Regions from separate parts of the Actinomadura miaoliensis genome, predicted to be linked through region 1. Evidence: riboswitches for the same ligand, from Rfam matches in the RefSeq annotation. Region 1 holds a riboswitch; the other holds the start of a gene.
What was found. Region 1 has a riboswitch for glycine ahead of gcvT (glycine cleavage system aminomethyltransferase GcvT). Riboswitches for the same ligand answer to the same signal wherever they lie in the genome.
Positions count from the first base shown of each region.

Region 2: linked by a shared signal. The riboswitch ahead of gcvP (aminomethyl-transferring glycine dehydrogenase) and the one ahead of gcvT (glycine cleavage system aminomethyltransferase GcvT) in region 1 are both predicted to bind glycine.

Region 1 is NZ_BAAAZG010000028.1:67,702-83,180, reverse strand. It holds gene ABD811_RS21575 (L-serine ammonia-lyase) at 1-562, opposite strand, end outside; gene ABD811_RS21570 (serine hydroxymethyltransferase) at 610-1,866, opposite strand; gene gcvH (glycine cleavage system protein GcvH) at 1,870-2,259, opposite strand; gene gcvT (glycine cleavage system aminomethyltransferase GcvT) at 2,280-3,359, opposite strand; glycine riboswitch at 3,444-3,529, opposite strand; glycine riboswitch at 3,533-3,629, opposite strand; gene ABD811_RS21555 (gamma-glutamyl-gamma-aminobutyrate hydrolase family protein) at 3,627-4,391, opposite strand; gene ABD811_RS21550 (3-oxoacyl-ACP reductase) at 4,388-5,152, opposite strand; gene ABD811_RS21545 (aldehyde dehydrogenase family protein) at 5,165-6,529, opposite strand; gene ABD811_RS21540 (glutamine synthetase family protein) at 6,538-7,899, opposite strand; gene ABD811_RS21535 (GcvT family protein) at 7,994-10,459, opposite strand; gene ABD811_RS21530 (GntR family transcriptional regulator) at 10,561-11,295, opposite strand; gene ABD811_RS21525 (phosphotransferase) at 11,520-12,476, shown strand; gene ABD811_RS21520 (HAD family hydrolase) at 12,473-13,201, shown strand; gene ABD811_RS21515 (amino acid permease) at 13,237-14,844, shown strand; gene ABD811_RS21510 (FadR/GntR family transcriptional regulator) at 14,936-15,479, shown strand, end outside.
Region 2 is NZ_BAAAZG010000008.1:37,525-53,003, reverse strand. It holds gene ABD811_RS09465 (DUF881 domain-containing protein) at 1-501, shown strand, start outside; gene ABD811_RS09460 (small basic family protein) at 533-865, shown strand; gene ABD811_RS09455 (DUF881 domain-containing protein) at 862-1,632, shown strand; gene ABD811_RS09450 (double zinc ribbon and FHA domain-containing protein) at 1,919-2,458, shown strand; gene ftsR (transcriptional regulator FtsR) at 2,580-3,302, shown strand; gene ABD811_RS09440 (bifunctional nuclease family protein) at 3,445-3,915, shown strand; gene ABD811_RS09435 (MerR family transcriptional regulator) at 5,376-5,975, shown strand; gene ABD811_RS09430 (flippase-like domain-containing protein) at 6,028-8,520, opposite strand; glycine riboswitch at 8,793-8,889, shown strand; glycine riboswitch at 8,890-8,997, shown strand; gene gcvP (aminomethyl-transferring glycine dehydrogenase) at 9,068-11,947, shown strand; gene ABD811_RS09420 (tetratricopeptide repeat protein) at 12,073-13,233, shown strand; gene ABD811_RS09415 (SMI1/KNR4 family protein) at 13,616-15,076, shown strand.

The DNA of each region.
Region 1 (15,479 bases):
TGTCGCGGCAGAGCGCCAGCAGCTCGGCGGCGGACGCGAACGGGTAGGGCAGGACGGTGTCGTCGGGCTTGATGCGGTCGGCGCCGGCGGCCTCCTCGTCGACGACGAAGCCGCCGCCCACCGAGTAGTAGACGCGGGCGCGCAGCTCGCCGCCGGAGTCGTCGAACGCGGTGAAGAGCATCCCGTTGGGGTGGCCGGGCAGCGTCTGCTTGCGTTCGAAGACCAGGTGCTCGCCGACGACGAACGGGACGTCGTGGGAGCCGAACAACCGCAGCGCCTTGTTCGCCCGGATGGCGGCCAGGCGTTCGTCCACGGTGTCGACGTCGACGAGCTCGGGTTTGTCGCCTTCCAGGCCGAGGATCACGGCCTTGTCGCTGCCGTGGCCCTTGCCGGTCAGGCCGAGCGACCCGTACAGGACCGCCCGGACGGACGCGGTCTTCTCGAGCAGGCCGTCACGGGCCAGGCCGCGGGCGAAGCGGTGTGCGGCTGCCATCGGCCCGCCCGTGTGCGAGCTGGACGGTCCGATTCCGATCTTGAAAAGGTCGAAGACACTGATGGCCATCGCACGCTCCCTCCGTGACCGGGGGGTCGCCCCGGTCACGGGAGGCACTAGAGGGTCGGATACAGGGGGTGCTTGTCGGCGAGCGCCCGCACGCGGGCCGCCAGGGCCGCCTGGTCGCAGGACGGCTGCAGGGCCTCGGCGATCACGTCGGCGACCTCGGCGAAGTCCTCGGCGGTGAAGCCGCGGGTGGCCAGGGCGGGGGTGCCGATCCGCAGGCCCGAGGTGACCATCGGCGGACGCGGGTCGTTGGGCACGGCGTTGCGGTTGACGGTGATGCCGATGTCGTGCAGCCGGTCCTCGGCGTCCCGGCCGGTCAGCTCGGAGTCGACCAGGTCGACCAGGACCAGGTGGACGTCGGTGCCGCCGGTCAGCACCTTCACCCCGGCCTTGGCCGCGTCCTCGGCCAGCAGCCGCTCGGCCAGGATGCGGGCGCCCTCCAGGGTGCGGGCCTGCCGGTCGCGGAACTCCGCCGACGCGGCGATCTTCAGCGCGACCGCCTTGGCGGCGATCACGTGCTCCAGCGGGCCGCCCTGCATGCCCGGGAACACCGCCGAGTTGATCTTCTTGCCGTACTCCTCGCGGGCCAGGATCAGCCCGCCGCGCGGACCCCCGAGGGTCTTGTGCGTGGTGGTGGTGACGATGTCCGCGTACGGGACGGGCGAGGGGTGCAGCCCGGCCGCGACCAGGCCCGCGAAGTGCGCCATGTCCACCATGAGCAGGGCCCCGACGGAGTCGGCGATCTCGCGGAACGCGGCGAAGTCGAGCTGGCGCGGGTACGCCGACCAGCCCGCCACGATCATCTTGGGGCGGTGCTCGGCGGCCAGCCGGGCGACCTCCTCCATGTCGACGCGGCCGTCCTCGGGCCGCACGTGGTAGGCGACCACGTTGAGCATCTTGCCGGAGTAGTTCAGGCGCATGCCGTGGGTCAGGTGCCCGCCGTGCGCCAGGTCCAGGCCGAGGATGGTGTCGCCGGGCTGGAGCATGGCGAAGTAGACCGCCGTGTTGGCCTGCGCGCCCGAGTGCGGCTGGACGTTGGCGTGCTCGGCGCCGAACAGCTCCTTGGCCCGGTCGATCGCCAGCTGCTCGGTGACGTCGACGTGCTCGCAGCCGCCGTAGTAGCGCCGCCCCGGGTAGCCCTCGGCGTACTTGTTGGTCAGCACCGAGCCCTGCGCCTCCAGCACGGCGACGGGCGCGAAGTTCTCCGAGGCGATCATTTCCAGCGTGCCCTGCTGGCGGCGCAGCTCGGCGGCGACGGCCTCGGCCACCTGCGGGTCGACGGCCGCCAGGGACTCGTTGAGGGACACGGGTCAGCCCTCCTCGATCAGCTTGCCGTAGGCGGTGGCGTCCAGCAGGTCGCCCGGCTCCTCGCTGAGCCGCACCTTGAAGATCCAGCCCTCGCCGTACGGGTCGTCGTTGATGACCTTCGGCTCGTCGACCACCGTGGCGTTGATCGCGGTGATCTCGCCGCTGACCGGCGAGTAGATGTCGCTGACCGACTTGGTCGACTCCACCTCCCCGCAGGGCTCCCCGGCCTCGACGGTGTCGCCCTCGCCGGGCTGCAGCTCGATGAAGACGATCTCGCCCAGGGCGTCGGCGGCGTGCTGGGTGATGCCGACGGTGACGATGCCGTCCTCGTTGTCGAGGCCGGACACCCACTCGTGCTCCTCGCTGTAGCGGAGCTGTTCCGGAACGCTCACGTTCGTTTCTCCCAGGTGTTTCAGGATCGCTTGTAGAACGGCAGGGGGACGACGTCGACCGGCTCGTGCCGGCCGCGGACGTCCACGGCGAGCCCGCTCTCCGCGACGCCGCTGTCGACGTACGCCATGGCGATCGGCCTGCCCAGTGTGGGCGACGGAGCGCCGCTGGTCACGACGCCGCACGGCGTGCCGTCGGAGCCGACGACCGGGTACCCCTTGCGGGGGGCCCGGCGGCCGCGCGCGACCAGCCCCACGAGCCTACGGCCTGGCGGGGTCTGGGCCTGCGCCGCCAGGGCGGACCTGCCGACGAAGTCGGCCTTCTTGTCGAGCTTGACCACGCGGCCGAGCCCGGCCTCGTAGGGGGTGGTCTCGGTGGTCAGCTCGTTGCCGTACAGCGGCATGCCCGCCTCCAGGCGGAGGGTGTCGCGCGCCGACAGCCCGGCGGGCACCACGCCCTCGGCGGCGGCGAGCGCCCGCCACAGCGCCACGGCGTCGCCGGACGAGACGAACAGCTCGAAGCCGTCCTCGCCGGTGTAGCCCGTGCGGGCGATGAGCGCGTCCACCCCGGCGACCTCCCCCGCCATGACGGCGTAGTAACGCAGGTCGGCCAGCGGGGCCTCGGTGTATCCGGAAAGGATGTCCTGGGAGCGGGGGCCCTGCAGCGCGACCAGGCCGTAGGAGGCGGAGCGGTCGTCGACGGCGGCCTCGAAACCGGCGGCCCGCCCGGTCAGCTCCTCGCGGACGGTGTCGACGTTGGCGGCGTTGGCGACCACCATGAACGTCTCGGCCGCGAGCCGGTAGACGATCAGGTCGTCCAGCACGCCCCCGTCGTGCGCGCAGATCATCGTGTAGCGGGCCCTGCCGACCGCCATGGGGGACAGGTTCCCCACCAGCGCGTGGTCGAGCGCGGCGCCCGCCCCCGGCCCGGACACGAAGATCTCTCCCATGTGGGACAGGTCGAACAGCCCGGCCCCGGTGCGGACGGCGCGGTGCTCGGCGGTCTCGCTCTGGTAGCGCAGCGGCATCTGGTAGCCCGCGAAGTCGACGAGCGTGGCGCCGAGGTCGGCATGGACCTCGTAGAGCGGCGTCTTCCTGGACATGGGTGGGCTCCTTCATCGCGGGGGCGCGCGTCGGGACGCGCATCATCATCGTCCCATCGGCGCACCGGCGTCGTCGGTGCCTCCCCCTCTGTCATCGGCGCCTGAGAGCTTCACCCCTCGCGCGGGGTTTTCACCTTCGGCGGGGGACCGTGTCCCCGCTTTCCAGAGGGCGCCTGGCCTGCGCGGTCCTGGGGCCTGAGAGGTTCCGGGGAGGATTTGCTCCTTCGGCGGCCCCCGCCGGCTGCGAGGGCGCTCTCCCGCACGGGATCAGCGGCGCAGGGTCAGCGTATCAGCGGCCTCCCCTCCCGCGTAGATCCGCGCCGCGGCGACGAAGGACAGGAACAGCGCCGGGTCGTCGCCCACCTCGGGATGCCACTGCACGCCCAGCGCGAACGCGCGTCCGGGCAGCTCGGCGGCCTCGACGACGCCGTCGTCCGCCCAGGCCACGGCGCGCAGGCCGGTGCCGAGCCGGTCGATCGACTGGTGGTGGTAGTGCGCCACCGTCGGCGTCGTGTCGCCGCCGAGGGCCTCGGCCGTCCGCGACCCCGGCTCCACGCGGACGGGGAAGTGCCCGTAGACGCCGGGGGCGGGGGAGTGGTCGGTGCGGCCGCCGACGACGTCCGGCAGGTGCTGGACGAGCGTGCCGCCCAGCGCCACGTTCAGCACCTGCAGGCCCCGGCAGATGCCGAGGAACGGCAGGTCGCGGTCCAGCGCGGCGTGCACGAGCGCCAGCTCGGAGCCGTCGCGGAAGTCCCGGACGCCGGAGACCTCGGGGTGCGGCTCGGCGCCGTACAGCGCCGGGTCGATGTCGCCGCCGCCCGCGACGACCAGCCCGTCCAGCCGGTCCACCAGGGACGCCGGCGCCCCGACGGGCGGCAGCAGCACCGGCTGCCCGCCCGCCTCGGCCACCTGCCGGACGTAGGCGTAGGGCACCAGCGCCGACCGCATGTTCCACACGCCGAAGCTCGCGTCCTCGACGTATCCGGTGATGCCGATGACGGGGCGGCTCGTCTCGTTCGCGGTGCCGGTCATAGCGGGGTGACGTAGGCGCCGGAGATCCCGCCGTCCACCAGGAACTGGGACGCGGTGATGAACGAGGCGTCGTCGGAGGCCAGGAACGCCACCGCGGCGGCGATCTCGTCGGCCTCGGCGAACCGGCCCATCGGGATGTGCACCAGGCGCCGCGCCGCCTCCTCCGGGTTGGCCGCGTACAGCTCGCGCAGCAGCGGCGTGTCCACCGGTCCGGGGCACAGCGCGTTCACCCGGATCCCCTCGCGGGCGAACTGCACGCCCAGCTCGCGGGTCATGGCCAGCACGCCGCCCTTGGACGCGGTGTAGGAGATCTGCGAGGTGGCCGCGCCCATCACCGCCACGAACGACGCGGTGTTGACGATGGAGCCCCTGCCCTGCTCGCGCATGTACGGCAGCACGTGCTTGCAGCACAGGTACACGCTGGTCAGGTTGACCTCCTGCACGCGCCGCCAGGCGTCCAGCCCGGTGTCCAGGATGGACGCGTCGTCGGGCGGGGAGATCCCGGCGTTGTTGAACGCGACGTCGACGCGGCCGTAGGCCTCCTTGGCGGCCCGGAACAGGGCCTCGACCTCGTCCTCCCGCGCCACGTCCGTGCGGACGAACAGCCCGCCGACCTCCTCGGCGGCGGCCTTGCCCGCGGTCTCGTCGACGTCCGCGACGACGACCTTCGCGCCCTCGCGCGCGAACCGGCGCGCGGTGGCCAGCCCGATGCCGCCGCCGCCTCCGGTGACGACGGCGACCCGGTCCTGCAAGCGCTGCATCCTGAGCCACTCCTACTCGGTAGCGATGAAGACGTTCTTGACCTCGGTGAACGCGTCGAGGGCGTCCGGCCCGAGCTCGCGGCCCAGCCCGGACTGCTTGAACCCGCCGAACGGCGTCCAGAAGCGCACCGCCGAGTTGGAGTTGACCGACAGGTTCCCCGAGTCGACGGCGCGGGAGACGCGCACGGCGCGGCCCACGTCGCGGGTCCAGATCGAGCCGGACAGGCCGTACTCGGTGTCGTTGGCCAGCCGGACGGCCTCGTCCTCGTCGTCGAACGGCGCGACGACCACGACCGGGCCGAACACCTCCTCGGTCCAGGCGGGCAGGCGCGCCGGGTCGCCGGGGGCCAGCAGCACGGTCGGCGCGAACCAGAACCCCGGGCCGTCCGGGGCCGAGCCGCGGAACGCCACGTGCGCGTCGTCCGGCACGAACGAGGCGACCTTGGCGCGGTGCGCGGCGCTGATCAGCGGCCCGACCTCGGTGTCGTCCTTGCGGGGGTCGCCCACGACGACGTCGCGGACGGCCGGTTCCAGCAGCTCCATGAACCGGTCGAAGACGGGGCGCTGCACCAGGATCCGGGAGCGGGCGCAGCAGTCCTGCCCGGCGTTCTCGAACACCGCGAGCGGGGCCGCGGCGGCGGCCCGCTCCACGTCGGCGTCGGCGAAGACGATGTTGGCGCTCTTGCCGCCCAGCTCCAGCGTGACCCGCTTGACACGGGGCCCTGACGCGGCCAGGATCTCCCGGCCCACCCGCGTCGACCCGGTGAACACGATCTTGCGGACGTCCGGGTGGTTCACCAGCCGCCGGCCCGCCACCGGGCCCTCCCCGGGCAGCACCTGCAGCACGCCCTCGGGCAGGCCCGCCGCCAGCGCCAGCTCGCCGACGCGGCGGGCGGTCAGCGGGGTCAGCTCCGACGGCTTGACGATCACGGTGTTGCCCGCGGCCAGCGCCGGGGCCACGCCCCAGCCCATGATCGGCATCGGGTAGTTCCACGGGACGATCACGCCGACCACGCCCAGCGGCTCGTGGAACGTCACGTCCAGGCCGCCCGGCACGGGGATCTGCCGCCCGGTGAGGCGTTCGGGCGCGGCGGCGTAGTAGTACAGCGTGTCGCGCAGGTTGGCGACCTCCCAGCGGGCCTGGCCGAGCGGGTGCCCGCAGTTGGTCACCTCCAGGTCGACCAGCTCGTCGGCGTGGTCGTCGACCTGCGCGGCGAACGCCCGCAGCAGCCGGGCGCGGTCGCCGGGCGCCACGGCGCGCCAGGCGGGGAACGCGGCCTTGGCGCGTTCCACCGCCGCGTCGACCTCCTCGGTGGAGGCCATCGGCACGGCCGCGACGACCTCCTCGGTCGCCGGGTTGATCACATCGAAGTCCATCGGTCCCCTCACAGGCGCTCGAAGCCGCGGAACAGTTCCCAGTCGGTCACGGCACGGTCGTAGGCGTCCAGCTCCACCCGGGCGGCGTTGGCGTAGTGCTCGACGACCTCGTCCCCGAACACCTTGCGGGCGAGCGCGCTGGAGCGCCAGTCCGCGGCCGCCTCGCGCAGCGTCCCCACCACCCGCGGCGCGTCGGAGACGTAGGCGTTGCCGCGGTAGGCCTCCTCCAGCGGCAGCCGCTCGTCGACGCCGTGCAGCCCGGCGGCGACCAGCGCGGCGACGGCCAGGTAGGGGTTGACGTCGCCGCCCGGCACCCGGTTCTCCACCCGCAGCGACGGCCCGTGGCCGACCAGCCGCAGCGCGCACGTGCGGTTGTCCACCCCCCACTTGATCGCCGTCGGGGCGAACGAGCCGGGCTGGTAGCGCTTGTAGGAGTTGACGTTCGGCGCGTACAGCAGCGTGAGGTCGCGCAGGCATGCCAGCTGGCCGGCGACGAAGTGCTCCCCGATCTCCGACAGGCCGTACGGGCCGTCCCCGGCCATGACCGGCGTGCCGTCCTCGGCGCGCAGCGAGACGTGGACGTGGCAGGAGTTGCCCTCGCGCTCGTTCGGCTTGGCCATGAACGTGATCGACATGCCCTCCTGGGCGGCGATCTCCTTGGCCCCGGTCTTGTAGAGGACGTGCTGGTCGCAGGTGGTCAGCGCGTCGGCGAACCGGAAGGCGATCTCGTGCTGGCCGAGGTTGCACTCGCCCTTGGCCGACTCGACGTACATCCCGGCGCCCTCCATCGACAGCCGGATGCGGCGCAGCAGCGGCTCGACGCGGGCGCCGCCGAGCAGCGAGTAGTCGACGTTGTACTGGTTGGCCGGGGTCAGGTCGCGGTACCCCTTCGTCCAGGCCTGCTCGTAGGAGTCCTGGTAGACGACGAACTCCAGCTCGGTGCCCACGTACGCGCCCCACCCGCGTTCGGCGAGCCGGGCGAGCTGGCGCCGCAGGATCTGCCGCGGCGACGCGACGACGTCCGTCCCGTCCTCCCACGTCAGGTCGGCGAAGACCAGCGCGGCGCCCTCCTGCCAGGGGACGCGCCGCAGCGTGGCCAGGTCGGGGCGCATCACGAAGTCGCCGTACCCGGTCTCCCAGGACGACATCGCGTACCCGTCGACGGTGTTCATGTCGACGTCCACGGCCAGCAGGTAGTTGCAGCCCTCCGACCCGTGGGCGGCGACCTCGTCCAGGAAGTACCGGGCCGACAGGCGCTTGCCCTGCAGGCGGCCCTGCATGTCGGTGATCGCGATGATGACGGTGTCGATCCGGCCCGCGGCCGCCTCGTCGCGGAGCTCGTCCAGCGTGATCAGACCGGGGTTCCTCACAAGACGCTCATCTCTGTGGCATGGGGCGGACCGGGATGTCGGAGAGCGAATGGTCTGGACGAAGTCCATTTATCCGGGTCGGGGGGCCGGGGTGTCAAGAGCGGACGCGCGCGTTCGCGGGATCGAACAACGGCTCGCGGGCCACCTCGCCCGTCACCCACTCGCCGAACAGTTCGACCTCGACCTTCGCGCCGGGCGCGGCCCGGTCGGCGGGCAGGTAGGCATAGGCGATCGACGTGCCCACGGTGTAGCCGTAGCCGCCCGAGGTGACCCGCCCCACCACGTCGTCCCCGACGCGCACGGGCTCGTTGCCCAGGCAGACGGCGCGCGGGTCGTCCAGCGTCAGGCAGCGCAGCCGCTCGGCGACGCCGCGCTCCCTGGCGGCGACGAGCGCGTCACGGCCGAGGAAGCCGCCCGGCTTGTCGAGCTTGACGCAGAAGCCCAGCCCCGCCTCGTAGGGGTTGCGGTCAGGGGAGATGTCGGCGCCCCACATCCGGTAGCCCTTCTCCAGGCGGAGGCTGTCGATCGCCCGGTAGCCGCCCGGCGTCGCCCCGGTGGCGGCCAGCGCGCGCCACAGCGCCGCGCCGTACTCGCTGGAGCAGTACAGCTCCCAGCCCAGCTCACCGGCGAACGTCACGCGCAGCGCCCGCACCGGCACGTCGCCGACGACGATCTCGCGGGACGTCAGGTACGGGAACGCCGCGTCGGAGACGTCGTCGGGGGTGAGCGGCGCCAGCAGGTCGCGGGCACGCGGCCCCCACAGCGCGAAGCAGGCGTACTGCCCGGTCACGTCGCCGACGCGCACGGAGCCGTCGGACGGGGCGTGCCGCCTGATCCAGTCCAGGTCGTGGCCGCCGAACGCCGTCCCGGTGACGATCAGGAACGCGTTCCCGGCCGTGCGGGTGACGGTGAAGTCGCATTCGATGCCGCCGCGCGAGTTGAGGCACTGGGTGTAGGTGACCGCGCCGACCTCGCGGGCGACGTGGTTGTCGCACAGCCGCTCCAGCAGGCCCGCCGCGCCCGGCCCCGTCACCTCGATCTTGGCGAACGACGTCTCGTCGAACAGGCCCGCCGCGGTGCGCGTGGCGGCGTGCTCGGCGCCGATCGCCGGGGACCAGGCCCGTCCCGCCCAGCCGCGCGGACGCAGCGACTCGTCCCCGGCCGCCGCGTTCGGCTCGTACCAGTTGACCCGCTCCCAGCCCGCCTTCTCGCCGAACACCGCGCCGTGCGCCTCGTGCCAGGCGTAGACGGGGGAGACCCGCAGCGGACGCCCGGCCGTGCGCTCCCGGTCGGGATAGGGGATGTCGTAGTAGGTCTCGTAGTTCTCCACCGTGCGCTTGAGCGTGTACGACGGCGACCGGTAGTGCGGGCCGAAGCGGCGGATGTCCATGTGCCACAGGTCCATGGGCGGCTCGCCCGCCGTGATCCACTCGGCCATGACCTTGCCGATGCCGCCGGCGCCCGCGATGCCGTGCGCGCAGAACCCGGCCGCCACGAAGAATCCCGCGACCTCGGTCTCGCCCAGGCAGAACTCGTTGTCGGGGGTGAACGCCTCCGGCCCGTTGATCAGCTTGCGGATCCCGGCGTCGGCCATCGCCGGCACGCGCAGCTGGGAGTTGGCGGTGATCTCCTCGAAGCGGTCCCAGTCCTCGGCCAGCAGCCGCCCGTTGAAGTCGGCGGGGATCGCGTCGTGGCCGTTGCCGCCGTCGTCCGGCAGCGACCAGGACGCCGAGTCGCGCTCGTACCCGCCCATGAGCAGGCCGTCCACCTCCTCGCGGAAGTAGACCAGGTGGTCGGGGTCGCGCAGGGTCGGCAGCCGTCCCCGCCCGCCCCCGGGCCCGCTGCGCGTCCGCAGCGGCTCGGTCACCAGGTACTGGTGCGACATCGGCACGATCGGCACCCGCACCCCGGCCATCCGCCCGATCTCGGCGGCGAACATGCCGCCGCAGTTGACCACGATCTCCGCCTCGACGTCCCCGCGGTCGGTGCGCACGCCGGTGACGCGGCCGTCCTTCACCTCGACGCCGAGCACCCGGGTGCGGGTGAAGATCCGCACGCCGCCCGCGCGGGCCCCCGCCGCCAGCGAGTAGGTGAGCTGGGAGGGGTCCACGTACCCGTCGGTGGCCAGGTACGCCGCGCCGACCACGCCCTCGGTGCTCATCAGCGGGAACATCGCCTTGGCCTCGTCCGGCGAGATCTCGTCCAGCGGCAGCCCGAAGGTGCGGGCCCAGCCGATCTGCCGCCGGATCTCCTGCATCCGCTCGGGCGTGCCCGCCAGCCGGATGCCGCCGCACTCGACCCAGCCGGGCGGGTCGTCGCCCTGCTGGAGCCTGCGGTACAGCTCGGCCGAGTACATGTTCATGCGGGTCAGCGTGGGGTCGGCGCGCAGCTGCCCGACCAGGCCCGCCGAGTGGAACGTCGAGCCGCTGGTCAGGTCGGCCCGCTCGACCAGGACGACGTCGCGCTCGCCCAGTTCGGCCAGGTGGTAGGCGATGCTCGTGCCGCCCACGCCGCCGCCGATGACGACGACGCGCGCGCGGCCGGGGAGGTTCTTCGACACGGGGGTCCCTTCATGCGTGCCAGGGTCGGTTCGTGCGTGCCGGGATCGGTTCGTGCGTGCCGGGATCGGTTCGTGTGCGGGGGTGGCGTCCGGGCCGGGGGTCAGCGTTCTTCGGGGGACGTCCAGACGACGACGCGGGTGCGGTCGCCGCGGAACAGGTCGTCGGCGTGCTCGATCGGCTCGCCCGCCGCGTTGTAGGCGACCCGCTGCACGGCCAGCAGCGGGGTGCCGGGCGCCACGTCCAGCAGCCCGGCGGTCTCGGCGTCGGCGGCCACCGGCTCGATGCGCTCGACGGCGCGTTCGGGCGACTCGCCGTACTTGTCGCGCAGCAGGTCGTACAGCGAGCCGCCGAGCGCCTGCTCGGCCAGGTCGGGGAAGCGCCGGGCGGGGAAGCGGGAGCGTTCCAGCGCGATCGGCTCCCCGCCCGCCAGCCGCACCCGGGTGACCGCCACGACCGGCTCGTCCCGGTCCAGCCGCAGCGCCTCGGCGACCGGCGGCTCGGGGACGGTCAGCGCCACCGCGATCACCCGCGTCCCGGCGACCATGCCCTGCCGGCGGATGTACTCGGCCAGCCCGGCGAAGTGCGCCAGGTCGCGCTCCACCTTGGGCGCGGCCACGAACGTGCCGCCGCCGCGCCCGGGGCGCCGCACCACCTGCCCGGCGCGCTCCAGGTCGTGCAGGGCCAGGCGCAGCGTGGCGCGGCTGACCCCGAGACGCTCGGCCAGCTCGCGCTCGGGCGGCAGCCGGTCGCCGGGCAGGTAGCCGCCCTCGCGGATGGCCGCCAGCACGCCCTCCCAGGCCCGGCCACGCAGCGATTCGTCGCTTCCGTCCGTCATGACCGACTTCCTACCACGCCAATGGACATACCAAAAGGGGTTGCGGTCGAACCGAAAGAAAACCGTCGGCGCCCTATTGACGCGGGCCGCTCACGCTCGCAGACTTCCAGGACATCGAACGTCTTCGGGGGGCATGGACGGGCCCCCGGACGCCCAGATCGTGTTTCCAATGGGTTAAGGGCAGCCCAATCCATGTAACGCCGAACTCACACTGGGGACGGTTCATGGCCGCTGCCATCGAGGAAGTGCTCGCCCGAGCCGGTCTGCCGCCGGACCCGTCCGGCGCCGGGGTCACCTGCACCACGCTCAAGGGCGGCCTCAGCCACCGCGTCATCCGCGTCGACACCGGCGGGCGGCGCTACGTCCTGCGGATCCTCGACCCGGCGGTGAGCGAGGCCGGGCTCGGCGTCCCGCTGCGCCAGGAGATCGACAACACCGTGCGCGCGGCCCGCGCCGGCGTCGGCCCGCGCGTGCTGGCGGTCGTCGAGGACTACGCCGACGGGCGGCCCGCGCTGCTGCTGGAGTTCGTCGACGGCCGCACCCTCGGCCGGGACGACGTGCGCGACCCCGGCATGATCCCGCGCGTCGCCGCCGCCTGCCGCAGGCTGCACGCCGCGCCCGACCCGTTCGGCAACCGGTTCAGCATCTTCCGCAAGCAGGACGAGCTGGTCGCGCTGTGCCGCCGCCACGGGCTGCGGGTGCCCGACGGCTACGCCGACCACCTGCCGGTCATGGCCGGCATCGAACGCGCCATGGACGCCGCGCCGCTGCCGCTCGTCCCCTGCCACAACGACCTGCTGCCGGAGAACCTCATCGACGAGGGCGCGGCGGTGCGGATCGTCGACTACCAGCTGTCCGGCATGAACGACCCCGCCTTCGAGCTGGGCAACATCGCCGCCGAGGCCGACTTCGACCCCGACCGCGCCGCCGCCCTGGCCGCGGCCTACTTCGGCGCCGACCTGACCGAGGCGCTGGTCGCCCGGGTACGGCTCTACCTGCTGGCGTCCAACTACACGTGGACGCTGTGGTTCTCCGTCCACCACGGGCTGCTGGCCGCCGACGCGGCCGACGCCGAGTTCGACTACTGGGCCGAGGCCGCCGACAAATGGGGCCAGGCCCTGCGCGACCTCACCGACCCGGGTCTCGGTCGGCTCATCGACACCGTGCGGGCCGCCCGATGACCGGGCCGGGCCTGACGATCGCCGGGCTCCCCGGCGTCCGCGCCGCGATCTTCGACTTCAACGGCACCATCACCGACGACGAGACGCTGCAGTACGAGGTGTACGCCGAGATCCTCGCCGAGCACCTCGGCGTCGTCCTGGAACGTGACACCTACTTCACCGACCTCGCCGGGCGCAGCGACCCCGCCATCGTCACCGCCGTCCTGGAGCGCTGCGACCCGGCTCCCGCCGGGCCGGCCCGCGACGCCCTGGCGGCGCGGATCATCGAGGCGCGGGTGCGGCGGTACGCCGAGCGGGTGCGGGACGCCCCGCCGGTGCGGCCCGGGGCGGCGGCGCTGATCCGGGCGCTGGCCGGGCGGGTTCCGCTGGCCGTGGGCACCGGCGCCTTCCGGGCCGAGGTCGACCTGGTGTTGTCGGCGGCCGGGCTCGCCGGCGCGTTCGACGCGATCGTCACCGTCGAGGACGTGCGGGCGGGCAAGCCCGACCCCGAGACCTTCCTGCGCGCCCTGGACCTGCTGTCACGCCAGGCTCCCACCCCGTCCGGCCGGGGCCCCGCGCTCCGGCCGGCCGACGTCGTGGTGTTCGAGGACTCCCCGTTCGGCATCGAGGCGGCGCGCGCCGCCGGGATGCGCTGCGTCGCCGCCCACCTCACCAGCGAGGCGGGCGCCGAGGCGGCCGGGGCGGTCGTCGGCGCCCTCGGGCCGGAGCTCCTCGCCGGCCCCTGACCCCGAAACCGCCCATCGCCTCACGAGGAGGCCCCATGGCCCGACAGCCCGACCCGCACGCCGACCCAAAGGCCGACCCGCACGCCGACCCGCGGCTCGACGACGACGCCAGGCGGCTCGCCGAACTCGGATACAAGCAGGAGCTGGACCGCTCCTGGAGCGGCTTCTCCAACTTCGCCATCTCCTTCTCGATCATCTCGATCCTGTCCGGCTGCTTCACCACCTTCGGGCAGGCCTGGAACAACGGCGGGCCGGTCGCCATCGCCTGGGGCTGGCCGATCATCGCCGGCTTCATCCTGGTCATCGGCTTCTGCATGGCGGAGCTGGTGTCGGCGTACCCGACGGCGGGCGGCATCTACTGGTGGGCGGCGCGGATGGGCCGTCCGGTGCACGGCTGGTTCACCGGCTGGCTCAACCTGATCGGCCTGGTCGCGGTCACCGCGTCGGTGGACTACGGCGCCGCCACCTTCCTCAACGTGCTGCTGGGCATGCTGAACGAGGACTGGGGTGGCGACCTGGGCTTCGTCTTCGGGCTGTTCCTGGTGATCCTCGTCCTGCACGCGCTGATCAACATCTTCGGGCACCGGCTGGTGGCGCTGCTGCAGAACATCTCGGTGTGGTGGCACGTGTTCGGCGTCGCCGCCGTCGTGGCGATCCTGGTGTTCGGGCCCGACTCGCACCAGAGCGTCTCGTTCGTGTTCACCGAGCGGATCAACAACTCCGGCTTCTCCGAGGGCATGTACTGGTTCTACGTGCTGCCCCTCGGCTTCCTGCTGACCCAGTACACGATCACCGGGTTCGACGCCTGCGCGCACGTGTCGGAGGAGACGCGCGGCGCGGCCCGCACCGCCGCGCAGGGGCTGTGGCGCTCCATCGCCTACTCGGGCGTCGGCGGCTGGATCCTGCTGCTGGCCTTCCTGTTCGCCGCCACCGACGTCGACGCGGTGAACGAGCAGTTCGGCGCCGTGTCGGCGATCTTCACCACCGCGCTCAGCCCGGCGCTGGCCAAGATCGTGGTGGCGATCTCGGTGATCGGCCAGTTCTGCTGCGGGATGAGCTGCGTCACCAGCATGTCCCGGATGACCTACGCCTTCGCCCGCGACGGCGGCATCCCCGGCTCGCGGCTGTGGGCGAAGGTGGACCGCAACCGCACCCCCGTCAACGCGATCATCATGGGCTGCGCAGCCGCGCTGGTGCTGACCCTGCCCGCCCTCTACAAGAGCCCCACCGGCACGCCCGTGGCGTTCTACGCGGTGGTGTCGATCGCGGTGATCGGGCTGTACCTGGCGTTCCTCATCCCGATCTGGCTGCGGCTGCGGATGGGCGACGCCTTCCGGCCGGGCCCCTGGACGCTGGGCGCCAAGTACAAGGTCATGTGCTGGATCGCGGTCATCGAGATCGCGGTGATCTCGGTGTACTTCGTGCTGCCGCTGGCGCCCGCCGGGGTGCCGGGCGGCGGCGACTTCGACTGGACGGCGGTCAACTACGCCCCCATCGCCCTCGGCGTGGTGCTGCTGCTGGTCGGCGGCTGGTGGCTGCTGTCGGCGCGCCGCTGGTTCACCGGACCGCGCACCACCCTCGACGACACCGAGCTGGCCGTGCTCGGCGGCGAGAGGGAGCCGGGCGCGGGCGCGCCCGCCTGACCTCGCCGCGGCGGGCGACGCCGGGCCGGGCCGCCGGCCCGGCGTCTACCCTTTGCCCACGGAACGAGGACGGCGTCGGGAGGGCGGAGAAGTGACCGGGGACGAGCCCGCGACGGTCGCCTCGATCGTGTTCCGCCCCGTCCGGGAGGGCAACGCGTTCGAGGAGACCGTCGAGCGGCTGCTGCAGGCGATCAAGCTGGGCGTCGTCGACCACGGCGAGCGGCTGCCGCCCGAGCGCGAGCTGGCGCCCCGCCTGGGCGTGAGCCGGGTGACGCTGCGCGAGGCGATCCGCGCGCTGCAGCAGGAGGGGTACGTCGAGTCGCGGCGCGGCCGCGCGGGCGGCACGTTCGTCACCTACCGGCCGCCGCGTCCCCGCGACGGCGACCTGGCCCGGGTCGCCGCCGATCGCGGCGCCGAGCTGAGCGACGCCCTCACCTACCGGCTGGCCGTGGAGAGCGGCGCCGCCGCGCACCTGGCCTCCACCGGGCTGACCGGCGGGCAGGCCGACCGGCTGCGCGCCGCGCTGGCCGCCGTCAACGGCGCCGACCTGGCCGGGTACCGGCGCCTGGACGTCCGCTTCCACCTGACCATCGCCAAGCTGACCGGGTCGCCGCTGCTGGCCGCCGCCTGCGCCG
Region 2 (15,479 bases), on a different contig from region 1:
GCGCTGGCCCGCAGCGCCGAGGGACGCCGCGTGCGCGGCGAGCTGTCCACGGCCGCGGCGGCCGCCGCGGCCACCCCCATCTCCGGGGACGGCCTGGTCGTCACCGTCGACGATGCGGACCGGGCCGAGCAGGGCGACCGGCGCGGCGACGAGGGCCGGGTCTATGATCAGGACCTTCAGGTGCTGGTCAACGGGCTGTGGGCGGCCGGGGCCGTCGCCATCGCCGTCAACGGCCAGCGGCTCACCCCGACCACCGCGATCCGCTCGGCGGGGGAGGCCGTGCTGGTGGACTACCGTCCGCTCAGCGGCCCCTACCGGGTGACCGCCGTCGGCGACCCCGGCCGGATGCTCGACGCCTTCGGCGGCTCGGCCGCCGACCGCCGGCTGCGCGCGCTGGAGGACCGCTTCGGCATCCGCTACCGGGTCCGCCGCGTCGAGGGGCTGCGGCTGCCCGCCGCGGGCGTCCTGCGGCTGCGGCACGCCCGCGCGGCCGGCTCGTGAGGGGGAGGACAGTGGAACAGGAGACCCGGTCGTGATCGCGCTCATCGGCCTGGTGATCGGGGTGGCGCTCGGCCTGCTGCTGGACCCGGCCGTCCCGCTGTGGCTGCAGCCCTACCTGCCGATCGCGATCGTGGCGGCGCTGGACGCCCTGTCCGGCGGCGTGCGGGCCCGGCTGGAGGGCGTCTTCGACGAGAAGGTGTTCGTCGTCTCGTTCGTCAGCAACACCGTGATCGCGGCGCTGATCGTCTTCCTGGGCGACCAGCTCGGGGTGGGCTCGCAGCTGTCCACCGGCGTGGTGGTCGTGCTAGGCATCCGCATCTTCTCCAACGCGGCCGCCATCCGCCGCAAGCTGTTCGGCGCATGAGCGGCGCACCCGACGACACGACCGCCGCGCCCGTCGGTACGTCCGGCGAGTCCGGCGACACGACCGGCGCGTCCGGCGAGCGGCCCGGGGGCGCGCGGCTCCTGCTGGACCTGCTGCGCCCGCGCTCCACCCGCGGGCAGTTCCTGGGCGGCCTGCTGTGCCTGGTGCTCGGCTTCGCCGTCGTGGCGCAGGTGCGCGCCACCAAGCACGACGGCGCGTTCGCCACGGCCCGCCAGGACGAGCTCGTGGGCATCCTGTCGGATCTGTCACAGCGGTCCGAGCGGCTGCGCGCCGACATCCGGGAGCTGGAGGACACCAAGGCCGGGCTGGAACGCGACGCGCAGGGCGAGACCGCACTGCGCGAGGCCCGCGAACGCGCCCGCACCTACGGCCTGCTGGCGGGCACCCTGCCCGCCGAGGGGCCCGGCATCGAGCTGGTCATCGACGACCCGCGCGGCGCCGTGCGCGCCCTCAACCTGCTGGACGCCCTGCAGGAGCTGCGCGACGCCGGCGCCGAGGTCATCCAGGTCGGCGACGTGCGGGCCGGGGCCGACACCTACTTCCTGGACGCCCCGGGCGGCGGCGTGCTCGCCGACGGACGGCGGCTGAGCGTCCCGTACCGCTTCCTGGCCATCGGCGACGCCCACACCATGACCACCGCGCTCAACATCCCCGGCGGCGTCGTGCGGACCCTGCGCGGCCTCGGCGCCACCGTCACGATCACCTCGCGCGCACGGCTGGCGGTCAGCGCGATACGGTCTGGTTAGGGGTATCCGCAAACGGTGATCGATTCGCGTCCCGCGCGGCGGCATAGACCTGCGATCATTGTGAAAGGTAGCTTGGGGGGCCAGCCGGCTCGCCGTTCCGGTTGACCCCTCGGGCCCCACCCGCGTAAGTTGCGGCAACCGTCGCCTGAACGGGCGGCGGGCTGGACCGTGGCCGGGCGGGTCCCCGGTGTGGGGTTGGTAGTAGGGATGCGCGTGGCGCAGGCGGCACCCGCGGCAGCGGGCCGTTCGCGTGCGGCACGCCGATGGTAGGAGGCCGAGCCGATCGATGCCGAGCGTCTACTGCACGCAGTGCGGTCACGCCAACCCGGATGATGCCCGCTTCTGCTCCAATTGCGGCACCCCGCTGACGCGGGGCGCGGGCTCGCCCCTGCCTCCCCGAGAGTCGCCGGGCGAGTCCACCTCGACGATCTCGATCGCGGGGATCGAGGCGCTCGCCGACGACACCGACCAGGCGGCCGAGCCGTTCGGCGCCGACCAGGTCACGGTGGAGGCGCTGCCGCCGGGCACCGCGCTGCTGGTGGTCAAGCGGGGCCCCAACGCGGGCAGCCGCTTCCTGCTGGACAAGGACCGCACGTCCGCCGGCCGCCACCCCGAGAGCGACATCTTCCTCGACGACGTCACCGTCTCGCGCCGGCACGCCGAGTTCGCCCGCGAGGGCGGCGCCTTCTGGGTGCGCGACGTGGGCAGCCTCAACGGCACCTACGTCAACCGGCAGCGGATCGACCAGGCGGGGCTGTCGGGCGGCGACGAGGTCCAGATCGGCAAGTTCCGGCTGGTGTTCCTGACCAACCCGCAGCACGGCTGACCGGGCGGCGATCCGGCGCGCGGGCGGACGACACCATGACGGCGACCACAGCGGCGACCACGACGACGACCATGACGGCGAGGGGGCACGGCACGGGCACACGGCCGGGAGGAGAGGCACCATGACCGCGCAACCGGCCCGGACCCTGATGACGATCGGGGACGTCCTGGCGCTGCTGCGGCCGGACTTCCCCGACGTCACCATCTCCAAGATCCGTTTCCTGGAGGCGGAGGGCCTGATCGAACCCGCGCGCAGCCCGGCCGGCTACCGCAAGTTCAGCCCGGCCGACGTGGAGCGGCTGCGGTTCATCCTGAGCGCCCAGCGCGACCACTACCTGCCGCTGCGGGTGATCCGCCAGCACCTGGACGCCATGGACCGCGGCGAGCCCGCCCCGGCGCTCGGCTCCCGCCGCGCCGACGGCGCCGCGCGCCGCCCCCGCACCCTGGTCGCCGCCGACGCCACCGCGCCCGTCCCGGCGGTCCGGCTCACCCGCCGCCAGCTGCTCGACGGCGCGGGCATCGACGACGACCTGCTGGCCGAACTGGAGGAGTACGGCCTGGTCCGCCGGACCGGCGCGTACTACGACGCCGAGGCGCTGACGGTGGCCCGCACCGCGGCCGCCCTCGGCCGGTTCGGCGTGCAGGTGCGGCACCTGCGCACGGCCAAGGCCGCCGCCGACCGGCAGGTCGGGCTGATCGAGCAGGTGGTCGCCCCGCAGCTGCGCCGCCGCAGCCCGGGCGCCCACGAGCAGGCCGCCGAGGCCGCCCGCGAGATCGCCGAGCTGTGGGTGCGGCTGCACGAGGCGCTGGTCTCCACGGGGCTGCGCGAAACCCTTGACCCCTGATCATGGGCCGCACGGAGGTTATTGCCGCGCGGTCGGCGGGGGCCACCGTCCGATGCTGGGTGTACGTTGGGCCTTAGGGTTCGGTCAGACATCGATCCGGGCACGTGGTGATCGAAACAGCGAGGACCAGCAGGGAGCCGCAGTGAAGCAGATGGAGGTCGTCGGCGTCCGGGTCGAGATGCCCTCCAATCAGCCGATCGTCCTGTTGAAGGAGAGCGACGGCGACCGGTACCTGCCCATCTGGATCGGGGCGGTCGAGGCGACCGCGATCGCCTTCGCCCAGCAGGGGGTGCTGCCGGCCCGTCCGCTGACCCACGACCTTTTCCGCGACGTGCTGGACGCGCTGAGCGTCCAGTTGCGCACCGTGAACATCACCGCCCTGCGCGAGGGCATCTTCTTCGCCGACCTGGTCTTCTCCAACGGCGTGGAGGTCAGCGCCCGCCCGTCCGACTCGATCGCGCTGGCACTGCGCACCGGCGCGACCATCTTCGCCAGCGAGGACGTGCTCGAGGAGGCCGGCGTCGCCATCCCCGACGAGCAGGAGGACGAGGTCGAGAAGTTCCGGGAGTTCCTCGACACCATCACCCCCGAGGACTTCGGCCGCGCTGGCTGACCGGGGGCGAAGCATGCTCGGTGAGCTTCGCTCACCTTCGCCGAAGCCCGGCCCGCCTGTCTCTCCCAGGGGGACGACCCCCTGGAACCCCCGCCCGAGGCGCGTCCCCTGCCTAGTGAGCTGTGCTTCCCTTCGCCGAGGGCCCGGCCTGCTGCCTCTCCCGGGCGCGTCCCCTTGGAACCTCGTCTGAGGTGCGTCCCCTGCTTTGTGGGCTGCGCTCACTTTCGTCGGGGGCCTGGCGCACTGTTTCGCCCAGGGGGGCGTTCCCTTGGAGCCCCCGCCTGAAGTTCGTCCCCTGCCTTGTGGGCTGTGCTTTTCTTCGTTGAAGGCCCGGCCCGCTGTCTCTCCCGGGGCGTCCCCTTGGAGCCCCGTCTGAGGTGCGTCTCCTGCCTTGTGGGTTGTGCTTCCCTTCGCCGAGGGCCCGGCTCGCCTGTTTTTCCCGGGGGGCGACCCCCTGGAACTCCTGTCCGAGGTGTGTCCGCCTGGTCTGTGGGCTGCGCTTGCCTTCGCTGTAGGTCCGGCCCGCTGTTTCTCCCGGGGGCGACTCTTTGGAACCCCGTCTGAGGTGCGTCCCCTGGCGTGTGAGCTTCGCTCTCGAGGTGGGGCTGCCGCTCGATGAGCTTGGGTCCTCGGGATGTTCAGAGAGTGATGCCTGGGGGCCTGTTCGGGTTGTTGCCTTCCCGGGCTGCCTGGCTGGGAGTCTTTCGGCTGATTTGCGGTCTCGCTTGTTGATCGGTCGGATCGGGAGCACATTGGGCGCATGGGGCGTCGAGGTGGGGACTCTCTGCGGCACAGGTATCGGCGGTGGTTGAAGCGCGTGAGTGCTGAGGCCGACCGAGAACTGCGGGAACGTTCGGAGGCGCGCAAGGAGGAAGTGCGCGCACAGATCGATGCGGCGCGACGGCCGCCGGACTGGAACCGGTACCACAGTCCGGACTGAGCGGTCGCCTGGTCTCCTACGCGGGGCCCGGCCATAGGTGCCGCCGTGCCAGCCTTCGACCCACCAACGTGCCGGTGGAGCCGGGTCTCCAGAAAAAGTGTGGCCGGTATCGGTTAGGTGGCCGCCGGGTAAGGGCATTGGGCCCGTGAGGATGTGCGGTCGCCGATTCCTGGGGGAGTATGGCGTGTGACGTGCGGCACAGGAGTGCGAGGACGGGGCGCCGGGGGGTCGGCGTCCCGGGAGCGGGTGCGCCGCGGATGCAAGATCATGCTCTGATCTGTGTGAACTTGCGGCGCGGGCGGCCGGTCGTTCGGCTCCGGAGGCGGCGGGGTAGGAGAGAATGAGTGCGAAGGTGTGCAGTTTGCCCACGTGAAGGCGGTTCATCCGGGCATGCGACGCGCCGACGACGAACGTTGACCACACTCTGACCGGCACCTACCGTGCTGGTGGAACACTCGTGGCGTCATTCGTCAAACCCCCTTGACGGAACGCCGCGGGCTGATAGAAGCCGGAGGTCCGCGTGGCGGTGAGCAGCGGCGAGGGCAAGGCGACCCCCGACAGGCAGATGGCGTCCCAGCGTGCCGGAGAGCAGGGACTGCTGTTCGACACCGAGGTGTCGGCGCCGCCTGAGGATGTCGGCTACCGCGGCCCGACGGCGTGTGCGGCCGCGGGGATCACCTACCGTCAGCTCGACTACTGGGCGCGCACCGGCCTGGTGGAGCCCAGCGTGCGGGCCGCGCACGGGTCGGGCAGCCAGCGCCTGTACAGCTTCCGCGACATCCTGGTGCTCAAAGTGGTCAAGCGGCTGCTGGACACGGGGGTGTCGCTGCAGCAGATCCGTACCGCCGTGGCGCACCTGCGCGACCGCGGCGTCCAGGACCTGGCGCAGATCACTTTGATGAGCGACGGGGTCAGCGTCTACGAGTGCACCTCGGCCGACGAGGTGGTCGACCTGCTGCAGGGCGGGCAGGGCGTGTTCGGGATCGCGCTGGGCCGGGTGTGGCAGGAGGTCGAGGGCAGCCTCGCCGAGCTGCCCGGAGAGAGAGCCGCCGCCGACGGTCCCGCCCAGCATCCCCACGACGAGCTGGCGCACCGCCGCCGCGCCCGGCGGACGGGCTGACGCCCGCGGCGGCCCGGACGAGGCCGCCGCCGCGGCCCCGGCGGGGTACGGGCTAGATCGCTTCCTTGCGTTGCAGGTAGGTGAAGGCGGCCCAGCCCGGCAGGACCGGCAGCCAGAAGGTCAGCAGACGGAACAGCAGCACCGCCGAGGTGGCGGTGTCGGCGGTGAGCCCCGAGATCGTCAGTGCCAGCGTCAGGGCGCCTTCCACGGCGCCCAGGCCGCCGGGCGTGGGGGCGGCCGAGCCCAGGGCGTTGCCGGTGAGGAACACCACCGCCACGGCCGTCCACGGCAGCGACCCGCCGAACGCGCGGATGCAGGCGTCCAGGCACACGATGAACCCCACGGTCAGCAGCAGCGTGCCGCCGGCCCCCTGGACGATCTTGCTGGGTGACTGCAGGACGTCCACCAGCCGCGGCACCACCCCGGAGAACATGCCGCGCAGCCGGGCCGCCACGAACCGCCGCACCTTCGGGATGGTCAGCGCGATCCCGGCCAGCACCGCCAGCCCCAGCAGCACGATCACCACGGTCCGCGACGGGGCCAGGTCCTTGGTGGCGTTGTGGGTCGACCCGGTGATGAACCCGAACACGATCAGCAGCAGGATGTGCGCCACCATGCCCATCAGCTGGGACGCGCCGACGCTGGCGACCGCGGGCCCGGGCCGCACGCCCGAGCGCTGCAGGTACCGGGTGTTGAGCGCCACGCCGGTGACCGCGGCGGGCGCGACCAGCTTGACGAACGACGCGGCGAGCTGCACCAGCACGGTGCGGCCCAGCGGCAGCCGCTCGGGCACGAAGCCCATCAGCATCAGCGCCGCCGCCAGGTAGGTGACCGCCGAGGCGGCCAGCCCGACCGCCGCCCACCACCACTCGGCCTGCGAGATCAGGGTGGGCAGGTTCACGCTCGACAGCTGCGGCACCACGATGTAGGCGGCGACGGTCAGCGCGATGATCGACAGGATGGTGCGCGGCCGGAACCGCTCCAGCCGCACCGGTGCGGCCTCGGTCTCCGGCTTGAGCCGCAGGATCTGCTCGCGGATGCGGGGCAGCAGCTCCCTGTCCTGCCGGACGGCCGCGCGGGTGGACCGCGACAGCGCCACCCGCTGCAGCAGCGGCACCGCCCCGGCCAGCGGCCCGTCGCCGAGGACGCGCGCCGCGGAGCGGACGGCGCGTTCCGGCCCGACCCGCAGCGCCACCGTGGTGAGCAGCTGTGCCAGGTCGATCCGCAGCGCCACGTCGCCCGCGGCGATCTCGCCCGAGCGGGGGTCGACGACGCGGACGCGGCCGTCGTCGCCGACGAGGATCGCGTCGCCCTCCAGGCGGCGGTGCGCCAGCCGGGCGGCCTGCAGCCGCCGCAGCTGCTGCCACACGTCCTCGAGCAGCTCGTCGGTGATCTCGGCGTCGCGCACGGCGTCCAGCGGCCGCCCGGGCACGTGCTCGTAGGCCAGCAGCGCGGCCTCGGTGCCGACCTCGCAGGTGGCGACCAGCCGCGGCGTGCGCACCCCCGCCGACTCCATGGCGTAGGCCATGAGCGACTCCTGCTCCAGCGAGCGGCGCAGCGAGCGCAGCGCCCGCCGGGTGGAGCCGCCGCGCAGCCGCACCAGCCGCCACACCCGGTACAGCAGCCCGGCGGTCTGCTGGTCGCGGTCCAGGACGGTGACCCGCAGCTGCCAGTCGCCGCCCGGCAGGGGCCGCCCGGTGGCGTCGGCGGGAGCGTCGCCGGGGGAGTGCGCGGTCGCCACGGTGTAGTGGCGCGGATCGTCGGCGGCGCCGGGCACCTGCCGCCCGCGGGTGGGACGCAGCCCCAGCCGTTCCAGCGCGGCCAGCACGGCCGTGCCCGGCGGCCGCGGGTTGGGGGTGCCGACCGCGTACAGGGTGCCGTGGCCGATGGCGCTGCCGAGGCAGTAGGTGGCGGCCAGCGCCGCCACCGACGCGGTCGCGGCGGTCAGGCCGGTCAGCGCGGCCAGCCCGATCATCGTCCAGGTGACGGCCTGCCAGCGGCTTCGGCCCGCCATGCCGACGGCGGTGACGAACGCGATGACCGGCGTGATGTCGGTGTGCACGGGCGCGGTGTCGGTGCCGCCCCAGATCAGCGAGTCCAGCACCCCGCCGGGCGCGGCCGGGACGACCAGGTCGTCCAGCAGGATGGTGAGCACGAACGCGATCACCGCGGCGAGCAGCGCGATCGCGACCCGCACCCCGTCCTTGTGGAACAGCCGCTCGACCGCGAAGGCCACCGGCACCGCCAGCACCCCGAAGCTGGACACCAGCGTGGCCAGGGTGAGCAGGAAGCGGGGGGCGTGCGCGGTGCCCTCGGCGATGTCGGTCTGCAGGCCGTGGGTGGTCTGCTGGGCGAACGACACCAGCAGCATGATCCCGACCAGCCCGGCCACCGAGGCGGCGAACCGGATGGCGTCCGAGGGCCGCCGGATCCGGTCGGGCCGGGCCGGCTCCTCCACCGGCACGCCGACCGTCGCCGCCACGCCGGGAGGCGCCGTCTCCTCCTGGGTCTGCGTCACCGCCGCACCGCCGTCCGGACCTGTCATCGTGATGAGCGTTCCAGAACCGGCGGCGTCGCGTCGAGAGGCGCGTGCACCGTGCCGCGCCCCCGTCCGCCCCCGGCCGGGAACAGTTGTCGCCCTGCGCCCGCGGCGATCATCCCGTCCGTGAGCTGTGGTTATCGTACTGGCGACGTGCCGGGGCGGCCGCGCGGGACGCCGCGAGCGCGCGGATTCCGCGCAGTCGGCGTCGCCACGGCCGTCCCCCGGCGGACGATCGTCACGGATCTGTTGGATAGAGTTCCCATATAGGACGCCGTCGACCCTGTGCGGGAGAGACCCCACGCCGCCAGCGTGGGGCGCCGAAGGGGCAAACCCTCCCCGGAACCTCTCAGGCAAAAGGACCGCTCGGGCGAGGCACCTCTGGAAAGCAGGCGCCGCCTTCCGATGGGCGGGGGCGTCTCACCGAAGGGGAAACCCCGTTCCGCGGGTGAAGCTCTCAGGTGCCGAGACAGAGGGGGAGACAGGTCGCCGGACCGCGCCAGCGCGGCGGGCGGCCGCCCTGAGCGACCGCAGCAGCCCAGGAGGATCCCCAATGACCGCCCAGTTCTTCGCCCCGGTGGCGTCGCCGCAGCATCCCCCGACCCGGTTCGCCGACCGGCACATCGGGCCGTCCCCCGACGAGCACGCCCGGATGCTGGCGGCCATCGGCTACTCCGGGGCCGAGGCCCTGGTCGACGACGCGGTGCCCGCCGCGATCCGCACCGCCCGCCCGCTGGACCTGCCGCCCGCCCTCAGCGAGACCGCGGCGCTGGCCCGGCTGCGCGAGCTGGCGAGCCGCAACACCGTGCTCACCTCCATGATCGGCCTGGGCTACCACGGCACGGTCACCCCCGGCGTGATCATGCGGAACGTGCTGGAGAACCCCGGCTGGTACACCGCCTACACGCCCTACCAGCCGGAGATCTCCCAGGGCCGGCTGGAGGCGCTGCTGAACTTCCAGACGGTGGTCGCCGACCTGACGGGGCTGCCGGTCGCGAACGCCTCCATGCTGGACGAGGGCACCGCCGCCGCCGAGGCCATGGCCCTGGCGCACCGCGCGTCCAAGCGCAAGGAGCCCGGCACCTTCCTGGTGGACGCCGACGCGCTGCCGCAGACCATCGAGGTGATCCGCACCCGCGCGATCCCGCTGGGCATCGAGGTGGTCACCGCCGACCTGTCCGGCGGGCTGCCCGACGGCGACTTCTTCGGCGTCCTGCTGCAGTACCCGGGCGCGTCGGGCGCCGTGCGGGACCTGGCGCCGATCACCGAGCAGGCCCACGAGCGCGGCGCCCAGGTGGTGGTGGCCGCCGATCTGCTCGCCCTGACGCTGCTGCGGCCGCCCGGCGAGTCCGGCGCCGACATCGCGGTCGGCTCGGCGCAGCGGTTCGGCGTGCCGTACGGGTTCGGCGGCCCGCACGCCGGATACCTGGCCGTGCGCGAGGGGCTCCAGCGGCAGCTGCCCGGCCGCCTGGTGGGGGTGTCGGTGGACGCCGACGGCGCCACCGCCTACCGGCTGGCCCTGCAGACCCGCGAGCAGCACATCCGCCGCGAGAAGGCCACCAGCAACATCTGCACCGCCCAGGTGCTGCTGGCCGTGATGGCCAGCATGTACGCGGTGTACCACGGGCCCGAGGGGCTGGCGGCGATCGCCCAGCGCGTGCACCGCCGCGCCGCCGAGCTCGCCGCCGGGCTGCGGCGCGGCGGCGTCGAGGTGGTGCACGAGGCGTTCTTCGACACCGTGCTGGCCCGTGTCCCCGGCCGCGCCGACCAGGTCGTGACCGCCGCCCGCGACCGGGGGATCAACCTGCGCCGCGCCGACGCCGACCACGTCGCGATCGCCTGCGACGAGACCACGCTGCCCGAGCACGTCGCCGCCGTCCTGGACGCCTTCGGCGTGGACCCGGCGCACGACGAGGACCCGGCCGAGGCGTTCCCCGGCGAGCTGCGCCGCGAGAGCCCGTACCTGACCCACCCGGTGTTCCACGCGCACCGCTCCGAGACGGCGATGCTGCGCTACCTGCGCCGCCTGCAGGACAAGGACATCGCGCTGGACCGGTCGATGATCCCGCTCGGCTCCTGCACGATGAAGCTGAACGCGACCACCGAGATGGAGCCGATCACCTGGCCGGAGTTCGCGAACATCCACCCGTTCGCGCCGGTCGACCAGGCCGCCGGCTACCTGGAGCTGATCGCCGAGCTGGAGGACCGGCTCGCCGAGATCACCGGGTACGCCAAGGTGTCGGTGCAGCCCAACGCCGGGTCCCAGGGCGAGCTGGCCGGGCTGCTGGCCATCCGCGGCTACCACGCCTCCCGCGGCGAGGAGCACCGCACCGTGTGCCTGATCCCGTCGTCGGCCCACGGCACCAACGCCGCCAGCGCCGTCATGGCCGGGATGCGGGTGGTCGTCGTCAAGTGCGACGACCACGGCAACATCGACCTCGACGACCTGCACGCCAAGATCGCCAAGCACCGCGCCGAGCTGGCCGCGATCATGGTGACCTACCCGTCCACCCACGGGGTGTTCGAGGAGACCATCACCGACGTCTGCGCGGCCGTGCACGAGGCGGGCGGCCAGGTGTACGTCGACGGCGCCAACCTCAACGCGCTGGTCGGGCTGGCCCGTCCCGGCGAGTTCGGCTCCGACGTGTCGCACCTGAACCTGCACAAGACGTTCTGCATCCCGCACGGCGGCGGCGGGCCGGGCGTCGGCCCGGTCGGCGTGCGCGAGCACCTGGTGCCGTTCCTGCCCAACCACCCGCTGCGTCCCGAGGCGGGCCCCGCCGGCACCGGCGTGGGGCCGATCTCGGCGGCGCCGTGGGGCTCGGCGGGCATCCTGCCGATCTCCTGGGCCTACATCGCGATGATGGGCCCCGACGGGCTGCGCGCCGCCACCGAGGGCGCCATCATCGCCGCCAACTACCTGGCCAGGCGGCTGGCCCCGCACTACCCGATCCTGTACACCGGCCGCAACGGGCTGGTCGCGCACGAGTGCATCGCCGACCTCCGCAAGATCACCAAGGAGACCGGGATCACCGCCGAGGACGTGGCCAAGCGCCTGATCGACTACGGGTTCCACGCCCCGACCCTGGCGTTCCCGGTGGCCGGCACGCTGATGATCGAGCCCACCGAGAGCGAGGACCTGGCCGAGCTGGACCGGTTCTGCGACGCGATGATCGAGATCCGCCGGGAGATCCAGCGGGTCGCCGACGGCGCCTACGACCGCGACGACAACCCGCTCAAGAACGCCCCGCACACCGCCGCCTGCCTGATCACCGAGGACTGGAAGCACTCCTACTCGCGTGAGGAGGCCGCCTACCCGGTGCCGTCGCTGCGCGAGGGCAAGTACTGGCCGCCGGTGCGCCGCATCGACCAGGCGTACGGCGACCGCAACCTGGTGTGCTCCTGCCCGCCGCCGGAGGCGTTCGAGGACTGACCCGCACCGCCCGAGAACCGCGCGGGGCACGCGCCGCGGGACGGCACGGACACCGATGATCAAGCCCGTCGGTTTTCGTGTCGTCCCGTCTCCGGCGGGCGGCGGCTCGATAGGCTGAGCACCCTATGAGCGACACCTCGGCCCCGCCCCCCGGTGACACCCCGGAGCACCTGTGCGAGGAGGCCCGGCGGCTCGCCGAGGACGGCGAGCTCGACCGCGCCGCCGACCTGTTCGAGCAGGTCCTGGCGCTCGGCGACACCCCCGTCCGCGCCCGTGCCGCGCTCGGCCTGGCCGTCGTGCTCGACGACGCCGGAGACGTGGCCGGCGCCCGCGAGGCCGACCGTGCCGCCATCGCCACCGGCGACCCCGAGTACGGGCCGCGCGCCGCCTACCACCTGGCGCTCACCCACGAACGCGCCGGGGAGTACGAGCTGGCCGGGCCCGCCTGGCAGGTCGTCGTCGACTTCGGCAACCCGGCCTACCTGCCCCCGGCGCACGTGGCGCTGGCGCGGCTGGCCGACGACGCGGGCGACTTCGACACCGCCCGCGAACGCTGGGAGCGGGCCATCGCCACCGGCGACGCCGAGTACGGCCCGCTGGCCGCCCACGACCTGGCGCAGCGGCTGCTGGAACGCGGCGAGCCCGCCCGCGCCCAGCGCGTCCTGACCGCGGGCCTGCGCCTGGTCGACCGCGACACCGCGCCGCACGCCTACGCACGGCTGGCGGTGGCGCTCGGCATCGCCTACCTCGACCAGGCCATCGGGGCGTTCACCGCCGCCCTCGGCGACGGCGAGGACGCCACCGTCGACGCCGAGGCCGGGCCGCTGGCGATCGAGCTGCTCGCCCGTACCCTGCCGCTGCGCGGACGCGGGGCCGAGAGCCGGGAGGTGTGGCGGCGCGGCCTGGCCGACCCGGGCGTCGCCGCGCAGGTCCGGGCCCGGCTGCGCCGCGACTTCGGCGGCGACGACGAGGACGCCGACCCCGAGAACCTGTGGTGGGAACCGGTGCTGGAACAGGCGGTCTCGGACGGCACGCTGCCCGCCGTGGCCGGTGAGGCGTTCGGCGCCCTCGACCACATGTACGCGCTGCTGGCCGTCCGGTACGCCGACGAGCCGGCCGAGCAGCGGCCCGGCGAGACCCACGAGCTGATCGGCAAGGCCGTCCGTGTGCCCAGCGACTACGCCTGGGGCCCGCTGCTGCACGAGAGCTTCGCCGAACGCCTCCGCCTGGCCATGGGCACCCCCGCCTCCCTGCTCCCCCCAGGCTGGCCCGACGCCACCGTATGACCCCGGCCCAAGCAGCGGGGGTGTGGGACACCGGTCTCCCCGACGGCTGACCTGGGACGGCCGGAACGCCAAGACGCCGCGGCACAAGCGGTACGCCTCCGGTGCGGCGCCGTTGACGGCAACGGCTCCCGGCGCGGGCAGGACATCTCGTGATCGTGGCGATCCGTCCCCGACGAGCGGCGGCCACCGGCACCGCCGGCCGTCGATCGGCTTCGGCGGAGCGGTTTGTCGGCGGGCCGTTCTAGGTTCGGGGACGGACTCGACGGAAGGGGCGGGAATGCGCGACGAGGACGTACCGGTGGTGGAGCGGGTCGTTCGGCGGGTGGCGGACTCGGCGCCGGAAGGCTGGGCACGGGCGACGTTCTCAGGGTGGGCGGGCCGATTGAGCAGCAGCTGCAGCCTCACCTACGACATGTCCGGGGGGCAGACCCGGTCGGCGAAGGCGTTCGGCGTGGCCGAGGGAGTGCTCGACGAACTGTGGGCGTCCGCCGAGCAGGCGCAGGGGTGGGAGCTGCTGACGCTGGAGCTGGTGTGCGAGCCGTCCGGCGCCTACTCGCTGACCGCCTTCAACGAGCGCGTGTGGCGGGGATTCGGCAAGGAGTACTGTGCCGTGCTCGACCCCGGCTACCTGCCCGCCGAACCGGGCCACCTTCAGGAAGGGCCGCTGGACACCGCCCCGGCGGGGGACCCGGAGACGGCGGCCGGGCGGTTCCGCGAGTACTTGCGCCGCCGTGCGGAACTCGGGGTGAGGGACGAGCTGGGCGACCCGGCGGCCGACATTGGCGAGGCCGAACGCCGGTTGGGCCGCCCGCTGCCCTGCGACCTGCGCGCCCTGTACGAGATCGCCGACGGGGAACGCGGGCTCGCGGGCCTGTTCGACGGTTATGAGTGGCTGCCGCTGGACGAGGTCGTCCGGGAGCACGCGCGGCAGCGCGAGCGTGCCTGGGGCGGGTGGGAGCTGGGCTGGGACGCCGTCGTCCTGGACGCCCATCCGGTCGAGACCGTCCGGCGGTGCAGCGGGCATGACGGGTGGATTCCGTTCGCGCACGACGGAGGCGGCCACTATCTCGCGGTGGACATGAGCCCGGCGCCGAAGGGCCGTGCGGGCCAGGTGATCCGGATCGGCCGCGACTACGAGCGCGGCCCCGCCTACGAGGCCGATTCGGTGACCGCGCTGCTGGGCCGCTACCTGCGCCTGCTCGACGAAGGAGAGTACGACGTCGACGACGAGGACGGCTGGCTGGAGCTGGGGGTCGAGCGCGCCCCCGAACCGCCGACCTCCGGCGTCCTGGAGAGCCTGCCGGATGCGACGGCATTGGAACCCTCGTGGCAGGAACTCACCGTCAACGACGCGCGCCGAACCGACCTGGCCGTCCTGCGCGCCACCCCACGGCTGCGCGCACTGGCGTTGAACCGTGTGACGGCCGCCGACCTGGGGCCGCTGCGCGACCTGCCGCTGGAGGATGCCGCGCTCGGCCTCGACGAGGGTGGCGACCTCGGCGCGCTGGCCGCGCACCCCACCCTGCGGACGCTGTCGGTCACCGGCGGCGGCCCCGTCCACATCGCCGCATTGCGCACCCTGCCGCGCCTGTACGGCTTGGACCTGTCCCGTACGGAGATCGCCGACCCGGGCGTCCTGGCCGGAATGGGCCAGCTCCGCTTCCTGTCGCTAGGCCCCGGCCAGTGGGACGCCATGTTCCGCGACGGCACCCTTCCGCCCGCGCTCGCCGCGGCCCGTCTCGCAGGGGAGGCCTCGCTCGCCGAGGCGATCGACTGGGCGGCCCGCCTCGGCCTCGACGTCAGCACGGCCTGGCGCCGCAGCGGAAGGTCCATCACGACCTGACGAATCGGCGTCCTGCCAGCGCGATCCCGGCAACGTGCACAACACACGCCGCGAACACTCGGCACCGAATCCCACGCGGCGCGCCCACAGGTACCTCGCCCGCCAGTTCACGAAATGGCCGGCCGGGCTCCGCCCCGGCGGATTTCTTCTGGTGCTCGATAGGCGTCATGCCTTCTGTGGCGACGCGGAAGCCGGAGGCTGTTCCGCTCTTGCGTGGCCATGGGGAAAGCGGTACAAAGCGGACGAGGTTGCGATCTGTCGGGGCGGATGACACCTCCGGGGAAAATTCACCGCGCTAGGGAGACGTCGATGGACTTCGATCCGCAGGTTCCGCACCGGCGCAGGGGCGTGATCGCCGACCGGCGCATCGCGGCCGTCACCAGTCGAGACGGCAGGTGATCCG